Regions from separate parts of the Streptomyces sp. NPDC059247 genome, predicted to be linked through region 1. Evidence: riboswitches for the same ligand, from Rfam matches in the RefSeq annotation. Region 1 holds a riboswitch; each other region holds the start of a gene.
The links. A riboswitch is a leader RNA that binds a small molecule or an ion and turns the genes downstream of it on or off. The one in region 1 is predicted to bind cobalamin.

Region 1 (4,358 bases):
CCACCTGCATGTGGGAGCGGGCCGCCTCCAGGCTGATGACGTCGGCGTCGAGGTCGTCGATGGCCTGGACGATGTCGCCGAACTCGGCGTAGCACATGTGGGTGTGGATCTGGGTGTCCGGCCGCACCCCGGCGGTGGTGAGCCGGAACGCCTCGGTGGCCCAGGCCAGATAGGCCGGGTGGTCGGCCGCCCGCAGCGGCAGGGTCTCGCGCAGCGCGGGCTCGTCGACCTGGATGACGGAGGTCCCGGCGGCCTCCAGGTCGTTCACCTCGTCGCGCAGGGCGAGCGCCACCTGGCGCGCGGTCTCGGCGAGCGGCTGGTCGTCGCGGACGAACGACCAGGCGAGCATCGTGACCGGGCCGGTGAGCATCCCCTTGACCGGCTTGGCGGTGAGGGACTGGGCGTACGCGGTCCAGCGCACCGTCATCGGCTTCGGACGGGAGATGTCACCGGCGAGGATCGGCGGCCGGACGTACCGGGTGCCGTACGACTGCACCCAGCCGTGCCGGGTGGCCAGATAGCCGTCGAGCTGCTCGGCGAAGTACTGCACCATGTCGTTGCGTTCGGGCTCGCCGTGGACGAGGACGTCGACGCCGGTCTTCTCCTGGAAGGCGATCACCTCCCGGATCTCGGCCTTGATCCGCTCCTCGTAGCCCGCCGCGTCGAGCGAGCCCGCGCGCAGATCCGCGCGGGCGGTGCGCAGTTCGGTGGTCTGCGGGAAGGACCCGATGGTGGTGGTCGGCAGCGGCGGCAGGCCGAGGTGCGCCCGCTGGGCGGCGGCCCGCTCCGGATAGGGCCGGGAGCGGCGGCCGTCCGCGTCGGCGACGGCCCCGACGCGGGCGCGGACGGCCGGGTCGCGGGTGAGGGGGGACTCGGCGCGGGAGGAGAGCGCGGCACGGTTGGCGGCCAGTTCGTCGGCGATGGCGTCGGTGCCCCGGGAGAGGCCCGTGGCCAGGGTGACGGTCTCGGCGGTCTTCTGCCGGGCGAAGGCGAGCCAGCGCAGGATCTGCGGGTCGACGTCCTTCTCCGCCGTCGCGTCGAGCGGCACGTGGAGCAGCGAGCAGGAGGCGGAGACGTCCACGCGGTCCGCGAGACCGAGGAGGGTGCCGAGGGTGGTGAGGGACTTCTGCAGGTCGTCGGCCCAGACGTTGCGGCCGTCGACCACGCCCGCGACGAGCCGCTTCCCCGGCAGACCGCCGACGGCGGCGAGTCCGGCCAGATTGGCGGCGGCGGGCCCGGTGAAGTCCAGGGCGAGCCCCTCCACGGGCGCCTTGGCGAGGACCGGGAGGGCGTCGCCGAGCCGGTCGAAGTAGGAGGCGACGAGGATCTTCGGCCGGTCCTCGACGGCGCCGAGGTCACGGTAGGCGCGGGCGGCGGTGTTCAGGTCGGCGGGCGTGCGGTCCTGCACGAGGGCGGGCTCGTCGAGCTGCACCCATTCCGCGCCCGCCGCGCGCAGGTCCGCGAGGACCTCGGCGTACACGGGCAGGAGCCGGTCCAGGAGGGTCAGCGGCTGGAAGTCCTCGGCCACCCCGGGGGCGGGCTTGGCGAGGAGCAGGTAGGTGACCGGTCCGACCAGGACGGGACGAGCGGTCAGACCCAGGGCGAGGGCCTCCCGCAGCTCCGCGACCTGCTTGCCGGAGTCCGCGACGAAGACGGTGTCGGGCCCCAGCTCGGGCACCAGGTAGTGGTAGTTGGTGTCGAACCACTTGGTCATCTCCAGCGGGGCGACGTCCTGGGTGCCGCGGGCCATGGCGAAGTAGCCGTCGGTGGCGTCGGCGGCCACGGCGTCCCGGTGCCGGGCGGGGACCGCGCCCACCATCACGGTGGTGTCCAGGACGTGGTCGTAGAACGAGAAGTCACCGGTCGGCACCTCGGCGATGCCCGCCCCGGAGAGTTCGAGCCAGTTCGCCCGGCGCAGTCCCGCGGCGGTGGCGTGCAGGGCGTCGGCGGTGACCCGGCCCTTCCAGTAGCCCTCGACCGCCTTCTTGAGTTCACGGTCACGGCCCTGCCGGGGGTAGCCGTACACGGTGGCGCGCGCGGCCGGGGCCGCTGACTTCGTGGTCACGGAGATCTCCTTCACGAGATGGATCCCTGAGGTCCGGAGACCTGACGAGACACGGAAGGAGTGACCGGAAACGGAGGGACGCGCGCGTGCACGGCATGGCACGGCTGTCCGCCCGTATGGTCGCCGACCCGCCCTCGAGGTCACCGGATGACCGCGCGCGGAATCGTCCGCGTGCGGGCAACGGGCAGGTCTTCGGACTCGCGGGCGCGTTCTCCCTGGGGGAGTTCACCTAGTGGCCGTCGCTTCCCAGGTCCGGTCTCGGATCCAGTGCGTATGACGGCGGTCGTTCCCGCTCACCGCTGCGGGGCAGTCCCGGATTCCCACCGGGTTCCCTCTTGCGACGCCCCCGTCTGGCGGACGGGGCGAACCAGCTGCACGCGCCAGGGTACGGGGCGCGCCGGGCGTGCGCCGGATGTTGTCCGAATCCCGGACGGTCCTGTCCTGATCCGTATCCCGGACGTTCCTGACCCGGTCCGTGCGGCACGGGGCCGCGGTCCCCGGAGGAACGGCGGCCCCGTCCCCCTCAGGACAGGCCGGGCAGCGCCGTGACGAGGGCGGGCACGGGACGCGGACCGCCGTCCGCGTCGATCGCCACGAAGGTGAGGAAGGCCGTGGCCACTTCGGTGACGGGACCGGAGTCGTTCCAGCGTTCGGCGGTCACCCGCACGCCGACGGTCATGGAGGTCCGTCCGGCCCGTTCGAGCCCGGCTTCCACGCTCAGCAGGTCCCCGGCCCGTACGGGGGCAAGGAACGTCATCCGGTCGACGGACGCGGTCACGGCGGGCCCGCCGGCGTGCCGCCCTGCGGAGGCCGCGGCGGCGTCGTCGATGAGCTTCATCATCACCCCGCCGTGGATGGTGCCGTACAGATTGGTGTCGTGGTCGCTCATGATGTGGGCGAGGACCACCCGGGAGTCGTCCGGGGTCTTCTCCGTACGGGGAACGGGAGTACGGGCGGGGCTGGTGTCGGTGGGATCTGCGGCAAGGCCGGTGACGGCGGGATCTGCCACGTCAACTCTCCTTCGCGAGTCGCGGCTCGGCGGTTCCGCGCGCACGGGGTGTCCGGGGCGCGGACAGCGGGCAGGTCTTCGGACTCGCGGGCGCGTTCTCCCGTGGGGGAGTTCACCTAGTGGCCGTCGCTTCCCAGGTCCGGTCTCGGACCCAGTGCGTAATGACGGCGGTCGTTCCCGCTCACCGCTGCGGGGCAGTCCCGGATTCCCACCGGGTTCCCTCTTGCGACGCCCCCGTCTGGCGGACGGGGCGAACCAGCTGCACGCGCCAGCCTACGTGCCGTCCACCACGGGGCGGTCCGGGCGAGCGAGGGCGGACGCCCCCGCAGGACCGGTGCGGAGCCGGGACGGATCCCGCCGCCATGGCCACGGCGGGGACCGGCTTCTCTCCGGAGACCCCGCCGAGCAGCGGCCGACCGGCCCGCCTGTCCGGCGGACCTGCGCACGGCCGGACCGGCGCTACCCCAGACCCGAGGCCCTCAGGACGGAGCGGGTCGTCTCGGTGTCGACGCGGAGCGCGAGCCGTGCCAGGTCGGCCGTCCCGTGGGCCAGGGTCCCCCGCCTCCGGGCCGCCAGCGCGGCGGACTCGATCCTCAGCCACAGGACCGGATTGTCCAGGAGGACCCGCAGGTCCACCTCGGCCCACACGCCCTCCCCGTCGCGCAGCCGCAGCCGCCGGGCGGTGCCCGTCGGCCACGCGACCGCCGTGAGCCGGTCGGTGCGGACCGTCCTGGTGACCCACGGCCCCCGGACCGTCAGCAGCCCCGGCGCCAGGCTGACCCGGGCGGGCAGCAGGACCACGAACAGCAGCGCCGACAGCGTGATCCAGCCGAGGGCGTGGGACAGCGGCAGCCCGTACGCCCCGGCGTCGACGCCCAGGGACGTCCCCAGCAGAAGGCCCGCGCAGACGGCCGCCGCACGGGCCTCGCCCGGCCATCCCCTGTCGTGCAGGACGCCGGAGGAGGCACCGGGTACGGGGGCGGGGCCGGGAGCGGGGGTACGGACGGGAGGCTGCATGGCGCCGACGCTAGGACCCCGGAGCACCCCGACCGGCCCGGGGCAACGCGGTGTTTACGCGGCGGCGGGCAGATTTGACGCCCCGCTGACGGTGGTGGCGGTGAAGGGCCCGGTCGAGTGGTGGACGTACTCCCGGACCAGCCGGAAACCGGCCGACCAGCCGAGCAGACGGCTCGCCCGGTTCTCCCGCGAGCAGCTCCAGGTCGCGGTGTGCCCGCGCGCGGCGACATCGGCGGTCAGGCCCTCGACACAGGCGAGGCCGAGGTG
Region 2 (4,358 bases), on a different contig from region 1:
TCTGTTCGTCGGTGCTCATCACTGGCAGGCCTCGCAGGACTCGGGGTTTTCCAGGGAGCAGGCGACCGCGTCGGGGTCGGCGGCCTGCTGGACGGGGATGGTGGCCGGGGCGGCGGCCGACGCCTGGGCGGCGCGGGCGATCCGGGTCGCCGGGCGCGAACGCAGGTAGTACGTGGTCTTCAGACCCTGCTTCCAGGCGTACGCGTACATCGACGACAGCTTGCCGATGGTGGGCGTCTCCAGGAACAGGTTCAGCGACTGCGACTGGTCCAGGAACGGGGTCCGGGCGGCGGCCATGTCGATCAGACCGCGCTGCGGGATCTCCCAGGCGGTGCGGTACAGCTCGCGCACCTCGGCCGGGACCCAGGTGAAGTCGGCGATCGAGCCGTTGGAGTCGCGCAGCGCCTCACGGGTCTGCGCGTCCCACACGCCGAGCTTCTTCAGCTCGGTGACCAGGTACGAGTTGACCTGGAGGAACTCGCCGGACAGCGTCTCGCGCTTGAACAGGTTGGAGACCTGCGGCTCGATGCACTCGTAGACACCGGCGATCGACGCGATGGTCGCGGTCGGCGCGATGGCGAGGAGGAGGCTGTTGCGCATCCCGGTGGCGGCGATCCGCGCGCGCAGCGCCGTCCAGCGCTCCGGCCAGTTCAGCTCCACGTCGTAGTGGTCCGGGTGCAGCACGCCCCGGGCGGTACGGGTGGCCTCCCAGGCGGGGACCGGACCGTTGCGCTCGGCGAGGTCGGCGGACGCCTCGTACGCGGCGAGCATGATCCGCTCGGCGATCCGGGTGGAGAGCGCGCGGGCCTCGGGGGAGTCGAACGGCAGCTTCAGCTGGAAGAAGACGTCCTGGAGGCCCATCGCGCCCAGGCCCACCGGCCGCCAGCGGGCGTTGGAGCGGCCCGCCTGCTCGGTCGGGTAGAAGTTGATGTCGACGACCCGGTCGAGGAAGGTGACGGCCGTGCGGACGGTGGCGTCCAGCCGCTCCCAGTCGATGCCGCCGTCGGCGACGAACGAGCCGAGGTTGACCGAGCCGAGGTTGCAGACGGCGGTCTCGCCGTCGTCGGTGACCTCCAGGATCTCCGTGCAGAGGTTGGAGGAGTGGACGGTGTGACCGGGCAGGGCGGTCTGGTTGGCCGTCCGGTTCGAGGCGTCCTTGAAGGTCATCCAGCCGTTGCCGGTCTGGGCCAGGGTCCGCATCATCCGGCCGTACAGGTCACGGGCGGGCATGGTCTTGCGGGCCAGGCCCGCCGCCTCGGCCTTGCGGTAGGCGGCGTCGAACTCCTCGCCCCACAGGTCGACCAGCTCGGGCACGTCCGCCGGGGAGAACAGCGACCACTCGGCGTCCGCGTTGACCCGGCGCATGAACTCGTCCGGGATCCAGTGCGCCAGGTTCAGGTTGTGGGTGCGGCGCTGGTCCTCGCCGGTGTTGTCGCGGAGCTCCAGGAACTCCTCGATGTCGGCGTGCCAGGTCTCCAGGTAGACGGCGGCGGCGCCCTTGCGGCGACCGCCCTGGTTCACGGCGGCGACGGAGGCGTCGAGGGTCTTCAGGAACGGCACGATGCCGTTGGAGTGCCCGTTGGTGCCGCGGATCAGCGAGCCCCGGGCGCGGATGCGGGAGTACGAGAGGCCGATGCCACCCGCGTGCTTGGAGAGCCGCGCCACCTGGTGGTAGCGGTCGTAGATGGAGTCCAGCTCGTCCTGGGGGGAGTCCAGGAGGTAGCAGGAGGACATCTGCGGGTGGCGGGTGCCGGAGTTGAAGAGCGTCGGGGAGGACGGCAGGTAGTCGAGGCGGCTCATCAGACCGTAGAGGGCCGCGACCTCGTCGAGGGCGCGGGAGCCGTCGTCCTCGGCGAGACCGCAGGCCACGCGCAGCATGAAGTGCTGGGGGGTCTCGATCACCTTGCGGGTGATCGGGTGGCGCAGCAGGTAGCGCGAGTAGAGGGTCCGCAGGCCGAAGTAGCCGAAGCGGTCGTCGCCCGCCGGGTCGATCGTCGCGTCGAGCCGGTCGGCGTGGGCGGCGACGAGGTCGGCGGTGCGGTCGGCGATCAGGCCCTCGCGGTGGCCGACGGCCACGGACGCGGAGAAGGCGACGGAACCCTGGGAGGCGGCCTCGTCGGCGATGGTGATCGTCAGGAGCCGGGCGGCGAGCCGGGAGTACGCGGGGTCCTCGGCGATCAGCCCGGCAGCCGCCTCGGTGGCCAGCTCGCGCAGCTCCGCCTCGTCCGCGGCGGCGCTGCGACCGCGGAGCGCGGCGGCGGCGACCTTGCCGGGGTCGGTGTCGGGGAGGTCGGCGGTGAGGGCGGTCAGGGTCCGCAGCAGTACGGTCCCGGGGGCGTCGCTCTCGATCGCGGAAGCCTCGGCGGACGCCGGATGGGCGGGCGCGATGGTCACGTGGGGGCTCTCCCTCGCTCGGCTCGGGGCCGCGGCGGGAAGGCGGGCGGACGGCTTTCCGGGCAGGCCGGAGGCGCCGCGTCCACCGGCCCATTCCGCGAGGCCCGGACGTCTGTGGCACCCGGAACGGACGGACCGGGCGCACTGCCGGCAGGTCTTCGGACTCACGTCGTGCGGACGTCGTATCCGTACGAAGCACACCGTTGCGGGACAGTTCCGGATTCGCGCCGGATTCCCCTGCGTCGACAGCGAGCACGAGCATACATGTGGGGGGCGCCGCTTGCGGCACCCCCCACATGTTGTGTCGCGCCGTGGCCTCAGAACTCCAGGGCGTAGGTGCGCAGGAGGTGGTCGGAGACCGGCGCCCAGTCCCGTTCGGGGGTGCGGACGAAGCCCATCCGTTCGTAGATCCGGTGGGCGGAGACCATGAGGTCGGCCGTGGAGAGCACCAGCCGGACGCATCCGGGGAGGGCCCGCGCCCGGTCGGCGCAGGCCCGGACGAGGGCCTCGCCGACGCCCCTGCCCCGGGCGTCCGGGGCGACCACGAGCATCCGGAACTCGGCCTCGCCCGCGACGGCGATGTCCGCCCAGGGGGTGCCGCCGGGGGCGAAGGTCACTCCGCCGACGATCCGGCCGTCGGCGTCGACGGCGACGAGGACCTCGGCCTCGCGGGCCCGCCGGGCGGTGTCGCGGAGCACGTCCAGATAGAAGTCGTCCTCGCCGTGCAGCAGCAGCCCGTCGTTCAGATAGGTCAGCCCGGTGAGGTCGCCGAGCTCCGCGTGTTCCTCGGGCCGTACCGCCCTGATCGTGAAGTCCATGGAGGCAGTGTGCCTCCCCGGGGGCACGGGGGAGGGGCCCGGGTTCCCTCGCGGGAGTCCCGGGCCCCTCGGGCGCGGCGGCGGGTCGGTGGCCTCCGGTCGATGGCTTCCGGTCAGTTGCTTCCGGTCGATGGCCTCCGGTCAATGGTTTCCGGTCAGTGGCCTCCGGCGCCGACCGGCGGGAGGTCCTTGACGCCGCGGTCGCCCGCGTCGGCCGTGTAGTCGCCCGGGGAGGTCTCGTCGACGCCGTCGGGGGCCTTGAGGGCCTTGAGGACGAAGGTGAGGACCACGGTCACGAGGAGGTTGAGGACGAAGGCGGTGAGGCCGATGTAGCCGATCTCGCCGATGCCGGGTATCTCCGCGGAGGAGCCGCCGAAGTGCTTCTGGGTGGGGCTGGCGACGCCGTACGCGGCGACCGTGCCGTAGACCATGCCGACGGCCCAGCCCCCGAGCAGGGCCCAGCGGTGGAACCAGCGGGTGAACAGGCCGCCGACCAGGGCCGGGAAGGTCTGCAGGATCCAGATGCCGCCGAGCAGCTGGAAGTTGATCGCGACCGTCTTGTCCATGGTGAGGACGAAGGCGAGGGCGCCGACCTTGACCAGGAGGGAGACCAGCTTGGAGATCTTGGTCTCCTGGGCGGGGGTCGCGTCCGGTCTGATGAAGTCCTTGTAGATGTTGCGGGTGAAGAGGTTGGCGGCGGCGATGGACATGATCGCGGCCGGGACGAGCGCGCCGATGCCGATGGCGGCGAACGCGACGCCCGCGAACCAGTCGGGGAACATCGTCTCGAAGAGCTGCGGGATGGCGAGCTGGCCGTTCTTCACCTGGATGCCCGCGGCGATGGCCATGAAGCCGAGCAGCGCGAGCAGGCCCAGCATCAGCGAGTACAGCGGCAGGATGGTGGTGTTGCGGCGGATGACCTCGCGGCTCTTCGACGACAGCGTCGCCGTGATGGAGTGCGGGTACATGAAGAGCGCGAGCGCCGAGCCGAGCGCGAGCGTCGCGTACGTCCACTGGCCCGCCTCGCCGGGCACCAGCGTGCCGCGCGGCTTGTCGGTGGCCGGGTTGGTCTGCGCGTACGCCTCGCCCGCCCTGGCGAAGATCTCGTCGAAGCCGCCCAGCTTGATCGGGATGTAGATGATCGCC
Region 3 (4,358 bases), on a different contig from region 1:
TCCTCCTCGTCGATGCCGAGGCCGTGCGCGTACGGCAGGACGCCGAAGGTGCGGCGGCCGGTCAGCCCGTGCAGCATGTCGAGGCCCGGTTCGAGGAGGCTCACATCGCCCCGGAACTTGTTCACCAGGTATCCGGCGACCAGTTCCTGGTCCTCGGGGGCCAGCAGCGCCGTCGTGCCGAAGAACTGGGCGAAGACCCCGCCCCGGTCGATGTCGCCGACCACCACGACGGGCAGCCGCGCGGCCCGCGCGACCCCCATGTTGACGATGTCGGTGCGCCGCAGATTGATCTCGGCGGGGCTGCCCGCGCCCTCGCAGATCACCGCGTCGTAGGTGCTCCGCAGCTCCTCCAGGCAGGCCATCACCGGCTCGAACAGCTCCTTCTGCCGTCCGCCGTGGTAGCCCCGGGCGCTCATCTCGCCCACCGGCCGGCCCATCAGGACGACCTGGCTGGAGCGGTCGCCGCCCGGCTTGAGGAGCACCGGGTTCATCAGCGCCGTCGGCTCCACCCGGGCGGCCTGCGCCTGCATGGCCTGGGCCCGGCCTATCTCGGCGCCCTCGCGGGTCACGAAGGAGTTCAGGGACATGTTCTGTCCCTTGAACGGCGCCACCTTCAGGCCCTCGCGGACCAGCCAGCGGCAGATCCCGGCCGTCACGACGCTCTTCCCGGCGTCGGACGTCGTACCGGCGACCAGCAGCCCCCCACCCCTCACTTCGTCCTCCGCTTCACGGTGTCGGTCAGTATCCGGCCGCCCACGCAGACGGCCAGGGTGAGCGCGGTGACCCGGCGGGACAGCCGGACCGCCCGTTCGATGTCGGGCACCTCGACGGCCCGGCCCGTCGCGTTGAGCACCGGCCGGTGCTCGACCCGGCCGCCGTACGCGAGGGTGCCGCCGAGCCGTACGCCGAGCGCGCCCGCGAAGGACGCCTCGACGGGGCCCGCGTTGGGGCTGGGGTGGCGCGCCGCGTCCGCCCGCCAGGCCCGTACGGACCCGCGCGGGTCCCCGCCCGCGACGGTGGCGAGGACGGCCGTCAGCCGGGCGCCGGGCCAGCCCGCGAGGTCGTCGAGCCGGGCCGAGGCCCAGCCGAAGCGGCGGTGCCGCGCGGACTTGTGGCCGACCATCGCGTCCAGGGTGTTGACGGCACGGAAGCCGAGCAGCCCCGGCACGCCCGCGACCGCGCCCCAGAACAGGGCGCCGACCACGGCGTCGGAGGTGTTCTCGGCGACGGACTCGACGACGGCGCGGGCCATCGCGGGCCCGTCCAGGGACTGCGGGTCGCGCCCGCACAGGTGCGGCAGCCGCTCCCGGGCCACCTCCAGGTCCCCGGCGGCCAGCGCCCCGCCGATCGCGCGGGCCTCCCGGCCCAGGGTCGTCCCGCCGACCACGGCCCAGACGGAGACGGCGGTGAGGGCGACGGCGGCGGACGGCCGGTTCCGCACGGTCCGCGCGGCGAGGGCGCCCAGGGCCGCGGCGGTCCCGGCGCAGACGGCGGTGTGCAGGGTGCCCCAGCCCCGGTGGTCGTGGTGGAGGCGGTCCTCGACGGCGGCGGCGGCCCGGCCGAACGCGGCGACGGGATGGCCCCTCCGGGGGTCGCCGACGAGCAGGTCCACGGCGAGACCGGCGGCGGCGCCGCACGCGAACACACCGGTGGTACTGGGGCGGCCGGGCATGGCGCTCCGTCCTCACTCAGGGTCCGCGCCCTGGATCGACGTCACCGGCGGCGAGAGTTCCTGGCTCCCGGACCCCTCGGATCCGGTCACAGTGGCGGGACCGCGCCGGATTCGCACCGGACTTCCTCTTCTGCCGCCGTCTTGGCCCCGGCAGTCCACCACGCCCCGAGAACAGCCGTCAACTCACCTTGACCTGCGACGGGTCACTGTGCGGAGCACCACAGACACGGCCCGGACGCGCGGAGGCCGGGTGGCCGCACACGAGGTGCGGCCACCCGGCCTCCGGGGGGCGTGGACCGTCAGGCGACGATCAGGTAGATGCCGTACGACACGGCCGCCACGCACAGGGCGAAGCAGGCGTAGGCGCCGGTGCGGGCCAGGACGGCGGAGCCGCCCCGGGCGGCGGCCTGCTCCTGCTTGGAGAGGCCGACGATGCCGAGGGTGAAGAGGCCCACGAGGGCGAGCGTGGCCACGAGGCTGACTCCGAACACGGAGCCGAGGGCCGCCCAGTCGATCTTCATGTCGTTCGTTCCTTACACCGCTGCGGCGGAGGCCGGGGGAGCGGACGGGTCGATGGGGGCCGGGGCCGGGATGGTCGTCTTCAGGTCCGCGTCCGTGACGGCGGCGAAGGAGCCGGCCGGCGGCGGCGGGGTGACGGCGGCCATCGCGGTGGTCACCACGCCCGCGGGCTCCGCCGGGGCGTCGGACTCGACCTCGTTGACGTTGTGGTGGTCGACCGGCTTGCGGCGGGACAGCACCCAGATGTAGGCCGAGCCGCCGACCAGGACGGCCGCGGTGGCGGCGATGCCCCAGGGGCCCTGCTTGGTGAGGAACTCGGCACCGGCGCCGACCAGACCCGCGGCGGGCAGGGTCAGGCCCCAGGCGACGAACATCCGGGTCGCGGTCGACCAGCGGACGACACCGCCCTTGCGGCCGAGACCGGCACCCATCACGGCACCCGAGCAGGACTGGGTGGTGGAGAGGGAGAAGCCGAGGTGCGAGGAGGCCAGGATGACCGTCGCGGCGCTGGTCTGGGCGGTGAAGCCCTGCTGCGGCTGGAGGTCGGTGAGGCCCTTGCCCATGGTGCGGATGATGCGCCAGCCGCCGAGGTAGGTGCCGAGGGCGATCGCGACACCGGCGGAGACGATGACCCAGAAGGGCGGGTTGGCACCGGGGGCGACGACGCCCTGGGTGACCAGCGCCAGGGTGATGATGCCCATCGTCTTCTGGGCGTCGTTGGTGCCGTGGGCCAGCGAGACGAGACCGGCGGAGGCGATCTGGCCGACCCGGTAGCCCTTGGCGGTGTGCTTCTGCTCGGTCTTCGCGCCGATCTTGTACGTCAGGCGGGTCGCCAGCATCGCGGCGAGACCGGCGACGAGCGGGGCGGCGATGGCCGGGATCAGCACCTTGGTGATGATCGTCGGGCCGTTCACGGCCGACCAGCCGGCCGACATGACCGCGGCGCCGATGAGGCCGCCGAAGAGGGCGTGGGAGGAGCTGGACGGCAGGCCCAGGAGCCAGGTCAGCAGGTTCCACAGGATCGCGCCGACCAGCGCGGCGAAGATCACCTCTGTTCGGATGCCCTCTTCGTTGATGATCCCGCCGGAGATCGTCTTGGCGACCTCCACGGACAGGAACGCGCCGACGAGGTTGAGCACGGCGGACATGGCCACCGCCGTCTTGGGCTTGAGCGCACCGGTCGAGATGGTCGTGGCCATCGCGTTCGCGGTGTCGTGGAAACCGTTCGTGAAATCGAACACGAGAGCTGTCACGACCACAATGGCGAGCAGCAGCGTGATGTGTTCCATTTACCCAGGCAATCGTTTGACGTCAGTGGCCAGCCGAACGTAAGCAACCTGGGTGAACGGAAGGTGAACTGGGTAGGGCGCGACGGTGTCTCTATCCGGTGTCAACAGATTCCGTTTATGGCTCCGGAGCACCCGCTGTCCACGATGCGGTCACCCCGCAACCCCGGGTAATCCCGGACGACACCGGGCACGTACGACCTGTCCCGGTTCCACCCCCGCCACCCGGTTCCGCTCCCCGGACCGGATCATCCGACCGGGGGACCCCCCTGAGGAGACCCATGTCACTCCCCCGGGGGACCCCGGGACCGCTCCCCGGACCCCCGGTCGGCCCCGTCCGGTGGCAGCCCGCCGCCACCCTGCCGAGACTGGGAACGTGCGCCCGGCTACAGCGACGGCAGCGGCCGTCACCACCCTGCTCGGTGTCGGCGCGGTCGCGGTCGCGGCCGGCCGGTACGCCAGCGATGCCGTCCTCAAGGCACCGTCCGGACGTCCCCTGCCCGGGGAACCCCGGCTGACCGTGCACGCCACCGGTCCCGGACAGATCACCCTCACCCGCGACCTCGCCTCACTGCGCCCCGGCACCTACGGCATCGAGGGCCACGGCCTGCACGCCGTCGTCGGCCCCGTCCTCGACCATGTCCCGCACACCGCCGACACCGTCGTCCGGCGCCTGGAACGGGTCGAGCTGGGCGTCGTCGCCCCCGGAGTCCGCGTCCGCCTCACCCCCCAGCTCCACCGGGGCACCCCGGCCTCCGCCCTCGGCATCCCCCACGAGGACACCGAGATCCCCGGCGAACTCGGCCCCCTGCCCGCCTGGCTGGCCGCCGCCCCCCGCACCACCTGGGTCATCGCCCTGCACGGCCTCGGCACCACCCGGG
Region 4 (4,358 bases), on a different contig from region 1:
TGCGGTGCTCATGCCTGGATCTCCGCTTCGTGGGCGAGGGCGTTGAGGGCGGCGGCCGTCATGGCGCTGCCGCCGCGCCTGCCCCGGACGACGAGGTAGTCGAGGCCCAGGTCCTGGGCGGCGAGGGCGTCCTTGGACTCGGCGGCGCCGATGAACCCGACGGGTATGCCGAGGACGGCGGCCGGGCGGGGCCCGCCCTTCGCGACCATCTCCAGGAGGTGGAAGAGGGCGGTGGGCGCGTTGCCGATGGCGACGACGGAGCCTTCGAGGCGGTCCCGCCACAGTTCGAGGGCGGCGGCGGAGCGGGTGGTGCCAAGTTCGGCGGCGAGGCCCGGCACGGCCGGGTCGGAGAGCGCGCAGATCACCTCGTTGTCGGCGGGCAGCCGCTTGCGGGTGACGCCGCTGGCGACCATCTGGGCGTCGCAGAGGATCGGCGCCCCGGCGCGCAGCGCGGCGCGGGCGCGGGTGACGACGTCCGGGGAGTACGCGATGTCCTGGACGAGGTCGGTCATCCCGCAGGCGTGGATCATGCGCACCGCGACCTGGGCGATGTCGGCGGGCAGGCCCGAGAGGTCCGCCTCGGCGCGGATCGTGGCAAAGGACCGGCGGTAGATCTCCGCCCCGTCCTTCTCGTAGTCGAACATCGTGGTGCTCTCGCTCATCTCGTGTGGGTCGCCGGGTGGCGGGCCGCCGCGACGGCCTCGGACAGGGCGGCGCGGGGGGTGGGGACGCCGTCCACCAGGTAGGTGTCGTCACCGGTGGCGACGGCTTCGGTACGGGCGCCGTGCGGGTGCCCGCAGCGCCGGGCGCAGCCGGAGTAGTGCACCGGCAGCGGGCCCGGGGGCGCGGCGAGCGCGTCGGCCCGCACATCGGCGAGGGACTTGGCGCAGCCGGGCCGTCCGGTGCAGACGGTGACCCCGGCGCCGGGCGCGCCGGGCCGGGTGATCAGGCCGTGCGCGGCGAGCGCGGGCAGCCGCCCGGGGCCCGCGCCGACGACGACCGCGCCGCGCCAGGGCGTGAGCCGGACCTCGTCGGCGGGCAGCAGGGCCCGCAGTTGGGCGGCGGTGAGCCTGCCCAGCGGGGCGAGGACGTGCGGAGTGCCGCCGGGCAGCTCGCCCGGCGGGGGCGGCGGTGACACCGGCGGCGGGGGTACGGAGACGGGCCCGGCGGCGATCCCGGCGCGGGCCAGTGCTCCGGCCCAGTCCGGTGCGTGCGCCTCGGGCAGTTCCCGGGGGCGCCAGGCCCCGGTCCCGGCGGCGTCGGCGGCGTCGAGGAAGGCGAGGGCGGCGGCCAGGGCCGCCGGGACGGCGTCGGCGGCGCCGGTCCTGAAGGTCCGGGGGCCCAGCCGCAGCAGGGCGGTGCCGCCGGGCGCTGCGACCAAGGTCACATCGCCGCCGAGTCCGGCGACGTCTCCGCGCCCGTCGTCCAGGACGAACAGGAAGCGGCCGGAGAGCGCCACCGCGCGGGGCTCGGCGCACAGGGCGCGGTCCAGCGCGCGGGCCCACAACTGCACGTCGCCGTGGCCGAGTCCGTCGAGTCCCGCGGTGGGCGAGGCGACGATGTTGCGGACGCGTTCGTGCCGGGGGGAGGGCAGCAGGCCCGCCGGGGCGAGCCGGTCGGCGAGCGCGGACCCGCAGTCGTCCGGGAGGCCGCGCAGCTCCGCGTTGCCGCGCGAGGTGACGCTGATCCGGCCGTCGCCCAGGTCCTCCGCCGCCGCCGCCAGGACCTCCACCTGAGGGGCGGTCAGACGGCCCCCGGGGAGCCGGAGTCGGGCGAGACCGCCGTCGTCGGCGGAGTGCAGGCGCAGCGCTCCCGGGCACGCGTCGCCGCGGTCCCGGGTGCGGGGCGCGCCCGGCGCGGGCGGCGGGAGCGGGGTGGGCGGCATGGCGGCGAGCATACCGACGGGGGACCGGGCGGCCCCCGGGTGTGATCCGGGCGACTGCGACGCCGGGCCCGGCCCGCCGACGGCACGTTCTACTATGCAGACGGCATGGGGTCCCAGGACCCCGGGGAGGAAGCCCGGTGCGATTCCGGCGCGGTCCCGCCACTGTGAGCCCGCCCGGCACGATCGGGAGGGCGAGCCAGGAACTCCCGCCGTCCACACGACCACCCGGGGCGCGGACCACCCCGAGGAAGGCCTGCGTAGCCATGCTCCTGCTGCTGTCGCACTCCGACACCGACCTGCTCAGTGCCCGCGCGGCCGGCGGACCGGTGGAGTACCGCTTCGCCAACCCCGCCCGGCTCCCGCTGGCCGATCTGCCCGGTCTCCTGGAGGGCGCCGACCTCGTCGTCGTCCGCCTCCTGGGCGGGCTCCGCTCCTGGCAGGAGGGCCTGGACGCGGTCCGCGCCGCCGGACTGCCGGTGGTCGTCCTCAGCGGCGAACAGGCCCCCGACGCCCAGCTGATGGAGGCGTCCACCGTCCCCGTCGGCGTCGCCACCGAGGCCCACGCCTATCTCGCGCACGGCGGCCCGGCGAACCTGGAGCAGCTCGCCCGCTTCCTCTCCGACACCGTCCTGCTCACCGGCCACGGCTTCGAGGCCCCGGCCGGGGCCCCCACCTGGGGCCCGCTGGAGCGGACCGCCCGTACGACGGACGGCCCGACCGTCGCGGTGCTCTACTACCGCGCCCACCACATGAGCGGGAACACCGGCTTCGTCGACGCCCTGTGCGCGGCGGTCGAGGACGCGGGCGCACAGGCCCTCCCGCTGTACGTGGCGTCCCTGCGGGCCCCCGAGCCGGAGCTGCTCGACCGGCTGCGCACCGCCGACGCGATCGTCACCACGGTCCTCGCGGCGGGCGGCACCAAGCCGGCCGAGGCGCAGGCGGGCGGCGACGAGGAGGCCTGGGACGCGGGCGCGCTGGCCGGGCTCGACGTGCCGATCCTCCAGGCGCTCTGCCTGACCTCCTCGCGCGCCGCGTGGGAGGAGAGCGACGAGGGCCTGTCGCCGCTGGACGCGGCGAGCCAGGTCGCCGTCCCCGAGTTCGACGGGCGGCTCATCACCGTCCCGTTCTCCTTCAAGGAGATCGACGAGGACGGACTGCCCTCGTACGTCGCCGACCCCGAGCGGGCGGCCCGGGTCGCCGGGACCGCCGTACGGCACGCCCGGCTGCGGCACATCCCGAACGCCGACAAGAGGCTGGCGCTCGTCCTCTCCGCGTACCCGACGAAGCACTCCCGCATCGGCAACGCGGTCGGCCTCGACACCCCCGCCTCCGCCGTCTCCCTGCTGCGCCGTCTGATCGCCGAGGGGTACGACTTCGGGCCCGCCGACGAGCTGCCCGGTCTGGTCTCCGGCGACGGCGACGAGCTGATCTACGCGCTCATCGAGGCGGGCGGCCACGACCAGGACTGGCTGACCGAGGAGCAGTTGGCGAAGAACCCGGTCCGCATCCCGGCCGCCGACTACCGGCGGTGGTACGCGGAGCTCCCCGCCGGGCTGCGCGAGAGCGTCGAGGAGCACTGGGGGCCCGCCCCCGGCGAGATGTTCGTCGACCGCTCCCGCAACCCGGAGGGCGACATCGTCCTCGCCGCGCTGCGGCGCGGGAACCTCCTCGTCCTGATCCAGCCGCCGCGCGGCTTCGGCGAGAACCCGATCGCGATCTACCACGACCCTGACCTGCCGCCCTCGCACCACTACCTGGCGGCGTACCGGTGGATCGCGGCCCGCGCGGACGACGGCGGCTTCGGCGCCGACGCCATGGTCCACCTGGGCAAGCACGGCAACCTGGAGTGGCTGCCCGGCAAGAACGCGGGCCTGTCGGCCGCCTGCGGCCCCGACGCGGCCCTCGGCGACCTGCCGCTGGTCTACCCGTTCCTCGTCAACGACCCCGGCGAGGGCACCCAGGCCAAGCGGCGGGCGCACGCCACGCTCGTCGACCACCTGGTGCCGCCGATGGCCCGCGCCGACTCCTACGGCGACATCGCGCGCCTGGAGCAGCTCCTCGACGAGTACGCGCAGATCTCCTCCATGGACCCGGCGAAGCTGCCCGCGATCCGCGCCCAGATCTGGACGCTGATCCAGGCGGCCCGGCTCGACCACGACCTCGGTCTGGAGGAGCGTCCCGGGGACGACGGCTTCGACGACTTCCTGCTGCACGTCGACGGCTGGCTGTGCGAGGTCAAGGACGCCCAGATCCGTGACGGTCTGCACGTCCTGGGCGGCGCCCCGGCCGGTGAGGCCCGGGTCAACCTGGTCCTGTCCATCCTGCGGGCCCGGCAGATCTGGGGCGGCACGCAGGCGCTGCCCGGTCTGCGGGAGGCGCTGGGCCTGGACGAGTCGGCCGCGACCCGGACGACCGCCGACGAGGCGGAGGCGAAGGCCCGCGAGCTGGTCGAGGCGATGGAGGCGGCGGACTG

Region 2: it holds a riboswitch for cobalamin, as region 1 does, so the genes downstream of both, ACFXGN_RS11485 (ribonucleoside-diphosphate reductase subunit alpha) here and metE (5-methyltetrahydropteroyltriglutamate--homocysteine S-methyltransferase) in region 1, are expected to answer to the same signal.
Region 3: it holds a riboswitch for cobalamin, as region 1 does, so the genes downstream of both, ACFXGN_RS07385 (cobalamin biosynthesis protein) here and metE (5-methyltetrahydropteroyltriglutamate--homocysteine S-methyltransferase) in region 1, are expected to answer to the same signal.
Region 4: it holds a riboswitch for cobalamin, as region 1 does, so the genes downstream of both, cobN (cobaltochelatase subunit CobN) here and metE (5-methyltetrahydropteroyltriglutamate--homocysteine S-methyltransferase) in region 1, are expected to answer to the same signal.

Annotation. Positions count from the first base shown of each region.
Region 1 covers NZ_JBHYZW010000034.1:23,084-27,441, forward strand. Annotated here, with positions in the region: gene metE (5-methyltetrahydropteroyltriglutamate--homocysteine S-methyltransferase) at 1-2,065, opposite strand, end outside; cobalamin riboswitch at 2,252-2,402, opposite strand; gene ACFXGN_RS31370 (acyl-CoA thioesterase) at 2,589-3,074, opposite strand; cobalamin riboswitch at 3,147-3,299, opposite strand; gene ACFXGN_RS31375 (hypothetical protein) at 3,534-4,091, opposite strand; gene ACFXGN_RS31380 (GNAT family N-acetyltransferase) at 4,146-4,358, opposite strand, start outside.
Region 2 covers NZ_JBHYZW010000004.1:355,173-359,530, reverse strand. Annotated here, with positions in the region: gene ACFXGN_RS11490 (ribonucleotide-diphosphate reductase subunit beta) at 1-19, opposite strand, end outside; gene ACFXGN_RS11485 (ribonucleoside-diphosphate reductase subunit alpha) at 19-2,394, opposite strand; cobalamin riboswitch at 2,526-2,663, opposite strand; gene ACFXGN_RS11480 (GNAT family N-acetyltransferase) at 2,712-3,212, opposite strand; gene mctP (monocarboxylate uptake permease MctP) at 3,368-4,358, opposite strand, start outside.
Region 3 covers NZ_JBHYZW010000003.1:58,536-62,893, reverse strand. Annotated here, with positions in the region: gene ACFXGN_RS07390 (cobyric acid synthase) at 1-713, opposite strand, end outside; gene ACFXGN_RS07385 (cobalamin biosynthesis protein) at 710-1,672, opposite strand; cobalamin riboswitch at 1,704-1,847, opposite strand; gene ACFXGN_RS07380 (hypothetical protein) at 1,972-2,193, opposite strand; gene ACFXGN_RS07375 (anion permease) at 2,206-3,480, opposite strand; gene ACFXGN_RS07370 (alpha/beta hydrolase) at 3,854-4,358, shown strand, end outside.
Region 4 covers NZ_JBHYZW010000002.1:402,535-406,892, forward strand. Annotated here, with positions in the region: gene ACFXGN_RS05730 (precorrin-2 C(20)-methyltransferase) at 1-12, opposite strand, end outside; gene ACFXGN_RS05735 (precorrin-8X methylmutase) at 9-644, opposite strand; gene ACFXGN_RS05740 (cobalamin biosynthesis protein CobG) at 659-1,897, opposite strand; cobalamin riboswitch at 1,970-2,114, shown strand; gene cobN (cobaltochelatase subunit CobN) at 2,149-4,358, shown strand, end outside.